One region of the Blautia sp. HCN-20427 genome, then DNA from elsewhere that is predicted to be linked to it. Evidence: predicted binding sites of a transcription regulator. Region 1 holds the regulator's gene; the other holds the start of a gene.
The links. Region 1 encodes NrdR, which represses ribonucleotide reductase genes. Its sites were predicted from a motif close to CACAANATNTTGTG; they were not measured.
Positions count from the first base shown of each region.

Region 1 (7,979 bases):
CGGCAGAATACACCTTTTTCCTGGCCATCCCTGTAATGTTTGGGGCAAGTCTTTTAAAGATTGTGAAGTTCGGTCTGGCTTTTTCTGCTCAGGAACTGATTATCTTAGGGGTGGGAACCCTGGTATCTTTTGTGGTTTCCATTCTGGCTATCAAATTCCTGATGGGATATATTAAGAAACATGACTTCCGTGTATTCGGCTGGTATCGTATTGTGCTGGGCGTTGTGGTAATGCTGTATTTTACTATTTTTAAATAGCTGTAATACGGGAAATCCGGTACAGAAGCAGAGGTATCTGTATGAAAAGTTATGATAAAAAAGTATTAGACCTGTCCATGGAGGCAGGTCGTATTCTTCTGGACGCAGGTGCGGAGATTTTTCGTGTGGAAGAGACGATTGAAAGAATTTCCAGGGCCTTTGGCATAGAGAAGTGCAGCCCTTTTGTTATGAGCACGGGAATTTTTCTCACGGCAGAGAATGAAGAGGGGGAGATTTATGCCAGCGTAAAGCATATCCCCATTCAGGGTGCCAAACTCTATCGGGTGGCGGCTGTGAATCAGCTTTCCAGAGAAATTGTGGAAGGAAAGTATACCTTAGAAGAGGCGGAAGAACGTCTGGAGATTATTAAAAATATGCCGGGAAAACGCCCGTTGGTGCGGATTCTTTCGGCAGGGCTGGGTTCCGGCAGCTTCTGTTACCTGTTGGGAGGAAAATTTACGGATATGTTTGCCGCTTTTCTGTCCGGTGTACTTTTATATGCAATTCTGGTCCTTATAGACAAAAGGGAGAAAAAAACTTCAAAAATCGTGGTGAACTGTATTGGCGGTTTTTGTGTTTCTCTTTTTGCAGTGCTTTTTTACCGCCTGGGACTCGGAAATGCGCCTGGAAAAATTCTGGTAGGCTCTGTCATGCCTCTGGTTCCCGGCGTCTCTTTGGTCAATGCAGTCCGGGATTTTGCGGAAGGAAACTATATTGGCGGCGGAGTGCGTTTTTTGGATGCCCTTATGGTGGCTCTGGGAATTTCTCTGGGCGTGGGTCTGATGTATATTTTATACTATCGCTTGACGGGAGGAATTATCTTATGATATGGGAATGGCTTTTGCAGTTTTTGGCCGCAGGCTTCGGAACCATGGCGTTTTCCGTTTTATTTTCCGTGCCGAGAGAGCATTATCCCCTGTGCGGCTTCATTGGCGGTGCAGGCTGGTTTATCTGCTGGGGGATGATAAATATTTTTCATACAGGAGCCGTGGAGGCCAATTTTGCAGCAACAGTTTTTATTACCCTGGCTTCCAGAATCGGAAGCACAGTAAAGAAATGTCCGGTAACTCTGTTTCTCATTGCAGGAATCTTTCCTGAGGTGCCGGGAATCGGTATTTACAGAACCATTTATTACAGTATGCTGGACAATCGGGAATTGAGTCTGCACTATGGAAGAGAGACATTGGGAATTGCCATTGCCATGGTGCTGGGCATTATTCTGGTGTTTGAAATTCCCCAGAAGACAATTAACAGAGTTTTTGGAAAGAACAGAAAAGCCTGCGGCAGCTTCTAAGCTTTATGCCGCAGGCTTGTTTTTATGCTGTAATAACAGTACCTGTTTTTTCAAGATATCCTTCTTTTGCTTTTCCAATAGAGGTAATGACAGCTGTGCGTCCCGGTTTTTCTTCTACAAATTCGATGGAAGCCTGAATTTTAGGAAGCATGGTGTTGTCTTCAAAGTGTCCTTCCTCCATGTAAGCCTTCAGTTCGCTGACAGAAACTCTGCCCAGCTGTTTTTCTGTCTCAGAATGATAGTTGACAGAGGCATTTTCCACACTGGTGAGAATCAGAAGCTCGTCCGCGTCCAAAAGGCAGGCAAGTTTGCCGCTGATAAGGTCTTTTTCAATGACTGCGCTGGCTCCAGTCAATTCTTCGTCCTGCTCTAATACAGGAATACCGCCGCCGCCGGCAGCAATGACAATCTGACCTGCGTCAGACAGAGCCTTAATGGCATCTATTTCAATGATTTTTTCCGGCAGGGGTGCTGCCACAATACGCCGGTAGCCATTTTCTGTCTTGGTGACATAGTTGCCTTTCTTTTCTTCGTTTTCCGCTTCTTCTTTTGTCAGAGTTCTTCCGATGACTTTTATCGGTTCGTGGAAGGCATCATCGTAAGGGTCTACGGTTACCTGGGTCAAAATGGTGCTCACTGGTTTGTAGATACCTCTTCTGAGCAGTTCAGCCCTGAGGGCATTCTGAATGTCATATCCAATGTAGCCCTGGCTCATAGCAGAACATACGGACATAGGCACTGCCGTATAAGCCGGATGTACCTTGCCAAATTCATTCATAGCTGTATGTATCATACCGATTTGGGGTGCATTGCTGTGAGTAATTACAATATCCGCACCGGCTTCTACCAGGTCTGCAAGAACCTTTGCTGATGCTTTTACCGCTTCCTTCTGTTCCGGAAGGGTGGTACCCAGTGCTCTGTGGCCTAAAGCGACCACTACTTTTTTTCTGGTCATAATCTGGTCCTTCTTTCTTTCAAATAAAAACTTATAGAAAGATTATATCCATTCCCCGCCGGAAAAGCAATAGAAAAAACCCGATACCGAAGTACCGGGCTTTTTCAACTTGAGGGGGGAGATAGTGAGTGGTTTATCAACTATCCAAAACCTATTATAAGGAGAAAATGTTAGTAAAATATGTCTGTTTTATAAAAAAAGTGGAAACTTTATTTATAAATTTTAAAACGTATCTATCCCAAATAGGCTTTTAACAGTAAAAAGGTGTTTTTTACACCGTCGATGTGGCTTCTCTCATAACCGTGGGAAGCGTAAACACCGGCGCCGATGAGTCCGTGGCGGACGTCATATCCGGCCCGCAGAGCAGCTTCGGCATCAGAACCGTAGTGGGGATAGACGTCAACGGCGAAATCCAGATTTTCTTTTCTGGCGGCTTCTATGAGACTGCTGACTAAGTCATAAGTATAAGGGCCGCCGCTGTCCTTGGCGCAGATAGAAACCTGATATTCTTTACATTCCAGTCCTTCACCTACACAGCCCATATCCACGGAAAGCACTTCTGTGACACCTTGGGGAATAGAAGCGGCGCCGCCATGGCCGACCTCTTCGTAAACCGTGAAGTGCTGATAGAGTTTCCGTTCTGTGACAATGTTCTCTTCTTTCAGATAAGCAGCATAGCCAAGCAAAATCGCTGCACTGAGTTTATCGTCCAGGAAACGGCTTTTGATGTAGCCGCTGTTGGTAATGGTTGTCCGGGGGTCAAAGGCTACAATGTCGCCGGTCATGATTCCAAGGGCCTGGGTATCTTCTTTGGTAGTTACCTTTTCGTCCGGCAGCACTTCTACGGTATCAAAGGTTCGTCCTGTCTCGTCGTATTTTCCGTTTACATGGACCGAGGCATCGCAGAGCTGACAGGTGCCTTCATAAACCTTTCCGGAACGGGTGATAATACGGCAGTTTTCCGCCTCCGCATTGTTGGCATTCATACCGCCAAGCGGGGTAAGAGACAGACGGCCGTTTGCTTTAATTTCACGAACCATGGCGCCAAGGGTATCTACATGGGCTTCCAGAAAAACGGCATTTTCGGCGTCCCTGCCCCCAAGGTCTACCAAAACGCCGCCTTTAACGGTTTTCTGAGGCTGGTATCCCAAAGCCTGGTATTCCTTTATGAGATAATCGGTGACTTCTCTGGTGTATCCCGTAGGGCTGTCAATGGACAGCAGAGCTTTTAAGTGTTTCAGAATGATATCTGTATAAGTATTCATGTTCAAACCTCCTGCAATGTTGTAAGTCTATTGTAGAGGGTTTCTTTTACTGCGTCAAGAAGAGGAAGAATTGTATTGACATTTTAAGAGAAGTTTTGTAATATAGTAACAATTTAAGGAAAGAGGAGGAGTGGACTATGCGATACTACAGAAAAATAGCAGGTGAAAAAGTATATTTATCCCCCATGAATGCAGATGATGCAGAACAGTATACCGAGTGGCTGAACCGGCGTGATGTGACAGACAATGTAGGCAATACAGACCTTATGATGACGCTGGAAGGGGAGCGGGTCTGGATTTCCCAGGAGAGAGACCAGTATCAGTTTGCTATTGTAGAGCAGAGTTCCAACCGGCTTTTGGGAAACTGTGGGATTCAGAATATCAACTGGAGGAGAAGATGTGCCGAGATTGGGCTGTTTCTGGGAGAAGAGGAGAGCCGCGGAAAAGGATACGGACGTGAAGTACTGGAACTTTTGCAGGAATATGCGTTTGATGTGCTGAATTTACACAGTCTGTCTCTTCGGGTGTACAGCTTTAATACCCGGGCCATAAAGTGTTACGAAAAAGCAGGATTTTCCCACTGCGGAAGACTGCGGGAGGCTTATTATATCAATGGAATGTATCACGATATGCTTTTTATGGATATTTTAAAGGGTGAATGGCAAAAAAAACAAGAAAAGCGGTAGAAAAATTTTGATTTCCCATATATAATAGATACGATACGGATATATTATAGCCAAGGAGGAATTCAAACCCATGTATGATATGAAAATTTCTGATTCAGTTGTATTTATTGGCGTAAACGACAAGACCATTGATTTATTTGAAAGCCAGTATAAGGTTCCGAAAGGAGTTTCTTATAACTCTTATGTAATTTTAGATGAAAAAGTAGCAGTTATGGATACCGTAGATAAAAGAGCTACAGACCCGTGGCTGGAGAATCTGGACAAGGCTTTGGACGGACGCAGTGTGGACTATCTTGTGATTTCCCACCTGGAGCCGGATCACGCTTCCAACATTCAGCGTCTGGCAGAAAAGTATCCGGAAATGAAGCTGGTAGGAAATGCAAAAATTTTCTCTATGCTGCCGCAGTTCTTTGATTTTGATTTTTCTGAGAGAAAAGTAGTGGTAAAAGAAGGCGATACGTTAAGTCTGGGAAGCCATACCCTGCAGTTCTTTATGGCGCCTATGGTACACTGGCCGGAAGTTATGGTGGAATATGAGCAGTCCGAAAAGATTCTTTTCTCTGCAGACGGCTTTGGAAAGTTTGGCGCATTGGACGAAGAAGAGGACTGGACAGACGAAGCCAGAAGATATTTTATCAATATTGTAGGAAAATACGGTGTGCAGGTACAGAACTTATTAAAGAAAGCGGCAACTTTGGATATTCAGACTATCTGCCCGCTGCACGGACCGATTTTAAAAGAAAATCTGGGATTTTATATTGACAAATATCTGACTTGGAGCAGCTATGAACCGGAAGAAGACGGTGTTGTCATTGCGTATGCTTCTATTCACGGAAATACGGCAAAGGCAGCAGAAAAAATGGCTGAAATCCTGACCGATAAGGGGGCAAAGGCAGTAAGACTGTTTGATTTATCAAGAGATGATATGTCAGAAGCTGTTTCCTGCGCATTCCGTTATGACAAGCTGGTGGTTATGGCACCGACTTATGACGGTGCACTTTTCCCTGCCATGGAAGATTTCCTGTACCATCTGAAGGTGAAAACTTACAGAAAGAGAAAAGTGGGAATCGTGGAAAACGGTTCCTGGGCGCCTATGGCTGGTAAACTGATGAGAGCTTATTTGGAAGAGATGAAGGATATGGAAATCTGTGAGCCGGTTGTTTCGGTGAAATCTGTTATGAAGGAAGCAGATGTTCAGAATATGGAAACGCTGGCAGATGCACTTCTTGCTTAGTCACTGCCGGGGATATACAAAAGACAGGAGGGCTTTGTTATGAAGTGTCCGTTTTGCAATCAGGAGAATACAAGAGTCATTGATTCCAGGCCTGTGCCGGATAATAATTCCATCCGCAGACGGCGTCAGTGTGATGAATGTGGAAAGCGTTTCACTACTTATGAAAAGATTGAAACCATTCCGCTTACGGTTATCAAGAAAGACCAGAGCAGAGAGCAGTATGACCGTATGAAAATACAGGACGGCATTATGCGGGCCTGCTATAAGAGACCCATTTCCGTCAAAACCATTGAAAATCTTATGGACGAAATTGAGACAGAGATTTTCAACAAAGAGGAAAAAGAAGTTCCAAGCACACTGATTGGGGAAATTGTTATGGACAAACTCAAAGAATTGGATGCGGTGGCTTATGTTCGCTTTGCGTCTGTGTACAGGGAGTTTAAGGATATTGACACCTTTATGGATGAACTGAAAAAAATGATGAAATAGAAGTTTGTGCAAAAGTCCGTAAATACTGGGATGTCCCAGCATTTGCGGACTTTTAACATTTTGCTTATTGTTCTCCCAATTTGAAACAGCTTGTCTGGCAGAAAAGTCTTTACAGAATGCAATAAATATAGGAAATGAATAGGAATAGAATAGAAGCAAATTCTCTGTGTACCCCAAAAGATACTTGCATTTTCCCCTTACCATGTATAAAATAACCTTGACAATTACATAATGAGAGAACTGATATGTAAAAAGGAGATAGTCATGAAAAAAGTAAAAAGAATACTCATGTTGCTTTTGGTGATGACCCTTACTATTGTACTTGGCGGCTGCCAGGACGAAAAGGATGGGAACAAAGAATCTCAAAAAGACAGCAGTTCTCAGGAAACACAGGGAGAACCGACTATGGGCGGTTCTATAGTAGTAGGGATTCCTCAGGATTTGGAGGATAGTCTTGACCCACACAAATCGGTAGCGGCAGGAACGAAAGAAGTCCTATTCAACATTTATGAAGGTTTGGTAAAACCTGATGAACAGGGAAATTACACAGACGCAGTTGCGCAGTCCCATGAAATTTCAGAAGACGGAAAGGTGTATACCTTTGCTTTGAGACAGAATGTGAAATTTCACGACGGAACTACAGTGACCGCAGAAGATGTAAAATATTCGATTGAACGCTGCGCCGGTATCAGTGAGGGAACAACTCCGCTGGTAGCGGCGTTTTCTAATGTGGAGAAGGTAGAAATACCGGATGCACAGACGGTTGCCATTACATTAAAAGAGCCGGATACAGAATTTTTGGCTTATCTGACAGTGGCGATTGTTCCGCAACATGCAGCGGATTTGGACAAAAATCCGGTGGGAACAGGTCCGTTCCGGTATGTATCACGCTCTCCTCAGGAAAATATTGTAATAGAGAAATTTACAGATTACTGGGACAGCGAGCACCAGGCTTATCTGGACAAGGTAACCTTTAAAATTGCCGGAGACAGCAATGCCATTGTAACTGGATTAAAGAGCGGTTCCATAGATATGTATCCCAGAATCAATTCCACTCAGTCGGCTCAGCTTGCAGAGGATGAAGATTTGACCATTTATGAGGGAGGCATGAACCTGATTCAGGCGCTGTATTTGAACAATAAGGAAAAACCCTTTGATGATGTGAAGGTGCGTCAGGCTCTGTGCTATGCAGTCAACCGTCAGGAAGTGCTGGACATGATGGCAGACGGCAAAGGAACCATTATCGGCAGCAGTATGTTTCCTGCTTTTGAAAAGTACTATATGCCGGAATTGGCAGATAAATATCCGCAGGATATTGAGAAGGCAAAGCAGCTTTTAAAAGAGGCGGGTTATCCCGACGGATTTGAGATGACCATTACAGTACCAAACAACTATCAGCAGCATATTGACACGGCTCAGGTGCTGGCAGAGCAGTTAAAGCAGGTGGGCATTGACGCGCAGATTCAGCTGATAGAATGGGACAGCTGGCTCAGTGATGTGTATGCAGACCGAAAATTCCAGTCTACGGTTGTGGGAATTGACGCAGCTTATTTAAGCGGCAGAGCTCTTTTAGAGCGTTTTACCTCACAGGCAGGAACCAATTTTATCAATTACAGTAATCCGGAGTACGACAAGCTGTATGAGCAGGTGAAGAAGAGTACCAATGAGCAGGAACAAATAGAGCTGTATAAGAAAATGGAGACACTGTTAAGCGATGATGCAGCCAATGTCTATATTCAGGACATGGCGTCAGAAGTGGTACTGCGAAAGGACTACGGCGGCTATGTATTCTATCCGCT
Region 1 covers NZ_JBBKBX010000013.1:81,570-89,548, forward strand. Annotated here, with positions in the region: gene WKT17_RS09575 (undecaprenyl-diphosphate phosphatase) at 1-257, shown strand, start outside; gene WKT17_RS09580 (threonine/serine exporter family protein) at 299-1,084, shown strand; gene WKT17_RS09585 (threonine/serine exporter family protein) at 1,081-1,551, shown strand; gene arcC (carbamate kinase) at 1,574-2,506, opposite strand; gene WKT17_RS09595 (M42 family metallopeptidase) at 2,740-3,771, opposite strand; gene WKT17_RS09600 (GNAT family N-acetyltransferase) at 3,909-4,457, shown strand; gene WKT17_RS09605 (FprA family A-type flavoprotein) at 4,528-5,691, shown strand; gene nrdR (transcriptional regulator NrdR) at 5,731-6,180, shown strand; gene WKT17_RS09615 (ABC transporter substrate-binding protein) at 6,445-7,979, shown strand, end outside.

Region 2 (7,979 bases), on a different contig from region 1:
ACACCACTGTACTTCTAACCACACGGCCCAATCAGGAGTACGCGCCGGTACAGCAGGAAGATTCCGCAAACTGGAAATGGCAGTCCTCCGGTTCTTTTGAAAACCTGACTCCCGGAACTTCTTACGAATTTGTAACGCGCTTCTGTAAATCCGAAACGCAGGAGGCCAGCCCGGCCAGCGAAAAGCTGAAAGTCACCACAAAGTTTTCCGCAGCCAAAGCTCCGCAAAGTCCCCAGGCTGCAGAAAAAGGAGAAACATTCCTGGTTCTGCAAAAGCAGGAAAACCTTCTGTATGGTATTTCCGAAGACGGAAAAAACTGGACCTGGACAGAAAACCCGCGGTTTGAAAACTTAAAATCTGGAACCGCCTACCAATTTGCAGCCAGACAGAAGTTCAATGCCGATACGGATATGGAAAGCGAAATCAGCGGCAGTTCTGTTTTAAAAACTTACGTTGCTTTCAACGGATACATAGATGGAATTACAGCCGGAGCGACTTACGACAGAGGCACGAACCTGACCGCCACAGCTGTGGGCACCGGTATGGACAATCCCAATCCTTCCGCCGGCGATTCCCGCTGGATTCCCCGGAACTGGAACTGGGACGGAAAGACCAACCGCACCTGGTCCGACGCCCCTTATTCGGTAACCTTCGTTCTGAACAAAGCAGGCAATTACGAACTTACCGTTGGCTTTGACCTGGAAGAGTATACGGAAAATGGCTGGAAAGCAGTGGGACAGTCCAAATCTTCTGCAATAGAATTTAAAGCTGTAGTTCCGGTTTATACCATTACTTCCTCTGCGGATAAGAACGGACGCATTTCACCGGAAGGCAGCATTGAAATTCAGGAGGGAGAAAACGCAGAATTTACGTTTCTCCCCAACAAAAACTACCGTGTGGCAAAGGTTCTGGTAGATGGAAAATCCGTTTCTGTGAAAAACAACAAATATACCATGAAAAACGTGAAAGCAGACCATACCATCACCGTTTCCTTTGAGCGGACAGACAAAGCAGCCGCACCCAAAACAGCAGATAATACCCACGTAGGACTTTACATGGCGCTCTTTGCAGCTTCCTGTGGTATTCTTCTCCTTCTGGCCGTTATCTACACCAAACGTCAAAAGTAGCAAAATAACAGATAAGGCTGCCCCATGAAAGATTCATGCCTTTCATGGGACAGCCCTGTTCTCTATTTCTCTGGCTTCTCTTCTTCTAAAGCCGTGATATACGATTTTAAAAATTCATAAATCTCCCCTTCCGTAGGCGGACACCCTTTCAGGGAATGTTGAAAATCCTTTGTGCAAAGTCCGATTCCCAGTTCTCCTGTCTGTCCCCGGTACCCCTGTCCAATGCAGATTTTTTCTTTTAACTGCCCCAGAATCCCCTCTTCTTTCAGCTTTTGCAGGGCCGGCAACAGATAGCCGTAGCAGGCACTGCAGGATTCCACTTCTTCCACAGCATCGGCCAGTTCCACGACTTTTCGCTCTTTGGGATAATACGCTCCCCGCAAAGGCCGGTTTAACTCCCGAAATTCTGCCAGCCGCCAGTCGGAAAGCCCTACTCCCAGTTCTTCTGCCATGGTGATATAGGGAACTTCTTCCACCTCATATCCCATAAGATGACAGACATAGGCATCGCACAAAACCGGGTCGGCCGCCGCCATAATCCGGTTCAGCACCACCGGATTGCCGCCGTCTTCAAAATCCCAGTCCCCACAGATGTTGTCCACCACCACAAAATCCTGACGGATTCCCGCATTCAGATGGGCAATGGGCTTGTGCAGACCCAGAGCATGAAAGCGGCGTTTTTCTGCGTTGGGAAGCAGGCCCTTCATATTTTTCAGAGCACAGGTGATTTTCGTCTGGCAATGGCCTTTCATCACCGGTACGTTGATGAGAAAATCCAGTTTCAGCGCTTCTTCACAGATTTTTAACTCCATTCCCTGGCAATCGCAAGTCTGCCAGTTATCTTTCTGCAAATCCAGAAATTCCACCTGGTACTTTTCCACTAAATCATCATAACCGCAAAGCGCGGCAGCCTCCGGGGTCTTATCCCCCACCCAGGAGCCCTCCAGCATCACCAGATTCTGAAATCCCCTTTCCTGCAGGTATTCTATTATTCCCGCCACAATTTCCGGGTGTGTCGTAGCCCCCCAGGAGGGCTCCGATGGAGACACCAGATTGGGTTTGATGCCAATGCGGCATTCTTTGTCGGGAATCTGTTCCTGCAAATTTGCTTCCTGTAAAAGCTGTTTTGTCATTTCTTTATATTCGGCTCCGTAAATCGCCAGAATTTCCTGTTCTCTCATAATTCTCCTTACTCTCCTTTATAAATCATCAAGCAGCGCCGTGCTCTTGGCATAAGCCGTGCTTTTTGCCTCGAAGAAATCGGTTTTCACCATATTGGCATTGGAATAGCGGCTGACCCACTTCATGCTCTCCGGCTCTTCTTCATATCCGGGGTACAAAATTTCCAGACCGATTCCGGTCATACGCAGATTTCCCAGATATTTTATATAGGAAGTAAGCATTTCCTCAGACAGACCGGGAATGTCCTCGCCAATGACGTAACGCCCCCACTGCATTTCCTGCCGGACGCCTTCTTTCATCATTTCTCTCAGCATCTGCACGTTTTCCTCTGTAAAAAGCTGCGGCTCTTCTTTCTTTAATTCCAAAATCATATTCCGAAACAGCCATAAATGGGTATTCTCGTCCCGGTTGATGTAACGGATTTCCTGGGCGCAGCCAGGCATTTTTCCATTGCGGCTGAGATTGTAAAAAAACAGAAAACCACTGTAAAAATAAACCCCCTCCAGAATATAATTGGCCATCATCACCTTTAAAAGTGTCTGGGCATCCTGCTTTTCCTGAAATTCATTATACAAGTTTCCGATAAAGGTATTTCTCTCTAAAAGATGGGCATCGGATTTCCACTGATACAGAATTTCATTTCGCTTTTCCGGGCTGCAAATAGTGTCCAGCATGTAACTGTAGCTCTGGCTGTGGACACATTCCTGAAAAGCCTGTATGGACAGGCATAAATTGATTTCATTAGCTGTCACATATTCACTGATACAGGGCAGGTTGGCGGACTGTATGGAATCCAGAAACACCAGGAAACTGAGAATCTTGTCATAAGCCTGCCGCTCTTTTTTGGAAAGTCCCGGATAATCTTTTTTGTCCTGGGAAAGGTTGATTTCCTCCGGTATCCAGAAATTGTTCATAGCCTGCCGGTACCAGTCGCTGACCCAGGTATAACGCATTTGCGTAAAATCATTGAGGTTGGTAGTATTTCCCCCAATCATACGTCTGAGACGCACTTCGGTATCCCCCTGGGGATTAAACAATGGTTTTTTCGTTAATTTTATCATATTTTTCTCCGCTTATTTCATTATAGTATAAACATTCTTTTCTCTCAATGCTTTTTCTGCTTTAAGACGCAGCCCTAAGAAGCGCAGCTTTCGCACTCCTCCACTTCCAGCGATTTACTCCTTACATAGTAAATGGTTTTCACGCCCAGTTCCCATGCGCTCAGATACAGGTCAAACAACTGCCGCAGGGTATACTGGTTGGTGATATAGAGATTCATACTCTGAGCCTGGTCTATATGCCTTTGGCGCACTGCACAGGCCCGGACACTGAAACGCTGGTCCGTCTGATGGGCGCTCTGATAGTAATAATAAGTGTCTACGGACAATTCCGGCGCCACTCTTGGCAGCATACTTCCCTTTTTTTCTTCCATAAAAAATTTCTTCATCACCGGGTCTACGCCTGCTGTGGTGCCAGCCAGAATACTGGTGCTGCTGGTAGGCGCCGCTGCCAGCAGATACCCATTCCGAATCCCGCAAAAGGCAACTTTTTCCGCCAGTTGTTTCCAGAATCGGGACGAGTACCCTCTTTTTGCAAAATAGGCCCCGGTTTGCCAGTCACTGCCGGAAAAATATGGGTATGCCCCTTTCTCTTCTGCCAGACGGGCACTGGCCTTTATGGCAAAATAATTGATTCTTTCAAAAATTTCATCTGCAAAGTGCAGATGCTCTTCACTTTCCCAGAGAATTCTCCGCTTTGCCAGCATGTGATGATAACCGCTGACGCCCAGCCCGATTCCCCGGTAATTCTGATTGGTAATCTGTGCATAGGGCAGAGGATAAAAATTCAAATCAATGACGTTGTCCAAGGCCCGCACCGCTGTTTCCACCAGGTCCTCCATATACGCATCATCTTCCACCGGAATCTTACCAAGGGAGAGGCTGGCCAGATTGCACACCACAAAATCCCCCGGCTTTGCAGTTGTCACCACCACAGTTTCTCCTTCCTTCGTCTGAATTTCTCTGGAAACAGAAGAAACAGGAGACAGATTCTGAGCAATTTCCGTGCACAGGTTGGAACAGTAGATTACCCCTTTATGACTGTTAGGATTGGCCCGATTTACGGTATCTCTGTTAAACGCAAAAGGAGTTCCCGTCTCTGCCGCAGATTTTAATATCAAACGGATAATGTCTTTCAGTACCACAGTTCTTTTACAAATCCGCTCATCCTGCACACATTCTTCATACCTCTGTTCCCACTCTTCCCCGTAAAAATCCTCCAGATGCCAGCCTTTGGCCTGAAAAATTTCGTGCGGACACATCAGACACCAGTCCTGGCTCATGTCTTCTTTTGCCTTTTTCCAGAATAAATCCGGATAGCAGACCGCCGGAAAAATATCGTGGGCTTTCATTCTCTCGTCTCCATTGTTGGTTCGTATCTGAAGAAATTCCGGCAAATCCCGGTGCCAGGCGTCCAGATACACAGCCGCAGCTCCCTGGCGCATGCCAAGCTGGTCCACGGCTACAGCAGTGTCATTAACCAGACGCAGCCAGCGAATCACGCCACCTGCCGCCCCCTGAAAGCCCCGGATACTGCTGCCGCTGGCTCTCACTTTCCCGAAATACAGCCCCATGCCTCCGCCAAACTTGCTGACCTGGGCAAAATTGTCCAGGCTTCTGTAAATGCCTTCCAGACTGTCGGGAACGGTATCGATAAAGCAGCTGGAAAGCTGGTGATAAGGCTTTCTGGCATTGGACAGAGTCGGAGTTGCCATAGTAACTTCCTGCAAACTCAGCATATCGTAAAATTTCCGCACCCATTCCATGCGCCCCGGCCCTTTTTCGGTTTCCCTCTTTTCCTTCATGGCCAGGTGAAGGGCAATGCCCAGATACATTTCCTGGGGCGTTTCCAGAGCAATATGTTCCCCGGTACGAATCACATAGCGTTTCAGCAGAAGTTCCAGACCGGAGAAATTGAAAATCTTGTCCCGTTCCGGCCGCAGCATGGATTCTGCCTGTCTGAGTTCCTCTTTGGAATAATGTTCCAGAATATAAGCGCCATACAGCCCTTGTTCGGTGAGATATTGTATCTTTTCGTAAAAGTTGTGAATCTTTCTGCTTTTCATTTCTATTTTCAGTTCTTCCTGAAACTGGAAATTCAAAAGTCTTGCCCCTATAAATTCCCACTTCGGCGCAATCTCCTCCGTCAGCTCCACAGCGCTTCGGATAAGAAGCTCCAGTTTTTCTTTCTCACTCTTATGTTCTCTGCCAAGATGCTCAAAACGCTCTGTCAGTTTTTCTAATGCGTATTCTTTTTGAGGAAATTCCCGCTCTATCTCCCGCAGTATGCGCTGAAAATTTTCCCCATAGGGAAGTACTGCTTTTTTATTTTTATTATTCATGTTTTCATTCTCCCTTATATACTACATATAGTATTTTCCCCATCATATCATACTTTATATATTAATACTAGAGTTTTTTAGTTAAGTATTTTCACAAAAAAAGAAGCCTTGCATCCGCATTTTTTTCTTTACGATGGGATAAAAATTGTGTAAAGTAAAGGGGAAAAACAATGTTTTATACCATCAGGAGGATTTTTCATGTCACAGACAAGAGCATCTATTTTTGAATCTGACGGCATCCCCGCATTTTCCAAAGCCCTGCCGCTGGCCTTACAGCATGTGGTGGCAATGATTGTGGGCTGTGTCACTCCGGCTATTCTGATTTCTGACGTTGCCGGATTAAATGAACGGGACAGAGTCATTCTCGTACAGGCCGCTTTATTTGTATCTGCTATCAGTACCCTGCTGCAGCTTTTTCCTGTTTTTAATGGAAAGAAGTTTCAGCTGGGTTCCAGACTTCCCGTTATTATGGGTATCAGCTTTGCCTATGTGCCCAGTATGCAGGCGATCGCCGAATCTTATGATGTGGGAACGATTTTGGGCGCTCAGGTTATCGGCGGTATTGTTGCCATTCTTGTAGGCTTTACTATCCGCAAAATCCGTGTGCTGTTTCCGCCTATTGTTACAGGAACCGTAGTTTTTACGATTGGCTTGTCCCTGTATCCTACCGCTGTAAAATACATGGCCGGCGGCGCCTCCAGTCCGGAATACGGTTCCTGGAAAAACTGGCTGGTGGCTTTCTTTACTCTGGCTGTTGTGGTAGGATTGAACCATTTTGCAAAAGGCACTCTGAAACTGGCTTCCATTCTCATCGGTATCATCGCCGGTTATGCGGCGGCTGCCTGTTTCGGACTGGTGGATTTTTCCGATGTTTCTTCCGCTGGTTTTTTCCAGCTTCCGAAGCCTCTGCACTTTGGTCTTCACTTTGAGCCTTCTGCCTGCGTGGCTATCGGCATTCTGTTTGGTATTAATTCCATACAGGCCATCGGTGATTTTTCTGCCACCACGGTAGGCAGTATGAACCGGGAACCAAAGACAAAGGAACTCCAGGGCGGTATTTTAATGTACGGTATCAGCAACATTGCCGGCGCGCTCTTTGACGGACTTCCAACAGCCACCTTCAGTCAGAATGTGGGCATTGTCACAACGACAAAGGTCATCAACCGCTGTGTGCTTGGTCTGGCCGCTGTTATCCTTATGGTTGCAGGATTTGTGCCCAAGTTTTCAGCCCTTCTGACTACCATTCCCCAGTGTGTTCTGGGCGGTGCAACGATTTCTGTCTTTGCTTCCATTGCCATGACCGGAATCAAGCTGATTATGCGTCAGGAAATGAATTTCCGAAATTCTTCTATTGTAGGTCTTTCCGTAGCTCTGGGTATGGGTATCACACAGGTATCGGATTCTCTGGCTTCCTTTCCTGCATGGGTAACCACTATTTTCGGAAAATCTCCGGTAGTTGTAGCCACTCTGGCAGCCATACTTTTAAACATCATTCTTCCCAAAGAAGAACCTGCATCTTAAAAACTTTTCTGAAAAGGGGCACCGCAATTTCTGCGCATGCCCCTTTTGTATATCTGTATCCTATTTTCTGTCTTTTATGTGTCCTTTTCTATAGCCCATACCTGCGGCCAGGAATCCCGATATGCTAAGAATCGTTATCCAAAGCGGTCCCTTAGAAGCATCTCCGGTCTTAACACTGGTATTTTTTTGCTTATCCGAAGTCTCCCCGGATTTTGTGCCTGCCGCTTTCTGTCCGTTTACCTGCTGACCTGCAATATACTCTTCTTCTTTGGTATCTGTTTCTGCAGCCTCTGGGGTCTGGTCTGTGGCAGAGGGATTGCTCTCACTCTGACTCGTTGTTTCCTGACCTGTGCTCTCCTGCTGTTGATTCTCCTGTTCCGGCTCTTTTACAAGAGTAACCATGGCATCCGACACTTTGTCGCTGCCTTCTCCCCAGGAAAGTCTCACAATCATTTTCTCGGCAGTTTCATCCTGTCCTAAGGTCAGCAGACCGCTGCTGTCAATCACCGTCTGCTGGCTTTTACTGCCCAGCACTTCCCATTTCAGTTCCGGCACGGTATCCGCCGTTTTTTTCATTTCCACGCCAAACTGCTGACTCTCTCCCGGTTTTAGCTCTGCCGTTCCCGGTGTCACAGCCAACGACAGGCTTTCCTCTTCCACAGCCTTTGCTGCAACTGTTATGGGCTGTACTGCCTCCTTTGTTACGCCCTGCCAGGTATATTGCACTGTCATTTCCGTATAAGAACTGT
Region 2 covers NZ_JBBKBX010000022.1:22,596-30,574, reverse strand. Annotated here, with positions in the region: gene WKT17_RS12875 (hypothetical protein) at 1-1,127, shown strand, start outside; gene WKT17_RS12870 (DUF362 domain-containing protein) at 1,190-2,308, opposite strand; gene WKT17_RS12865 (ribonucleotide-diphosphate reductase subunit beta) at 2,327-3,370, opposite strand; gene WKT17_RS12860 (ribonucleoside-diphosphate reductase subunit alpha) at 3,445-5,709, opposite strand; gene WKT17_RS12855 (uracil-xanthine permease family protein) at 5,908-7,230, shown strand; gene WKT17_RS12850 (N-acetylglucosaminidase) at 7,291-7,979, opposite strand, start outside.
Region 2: a site for NrdR is predicted at 5,729-5,742, ahead of WKT17_RS12860 (ribonucleoside-diphosphate reductase subunit alpha). Genes of this name have one in related genera too.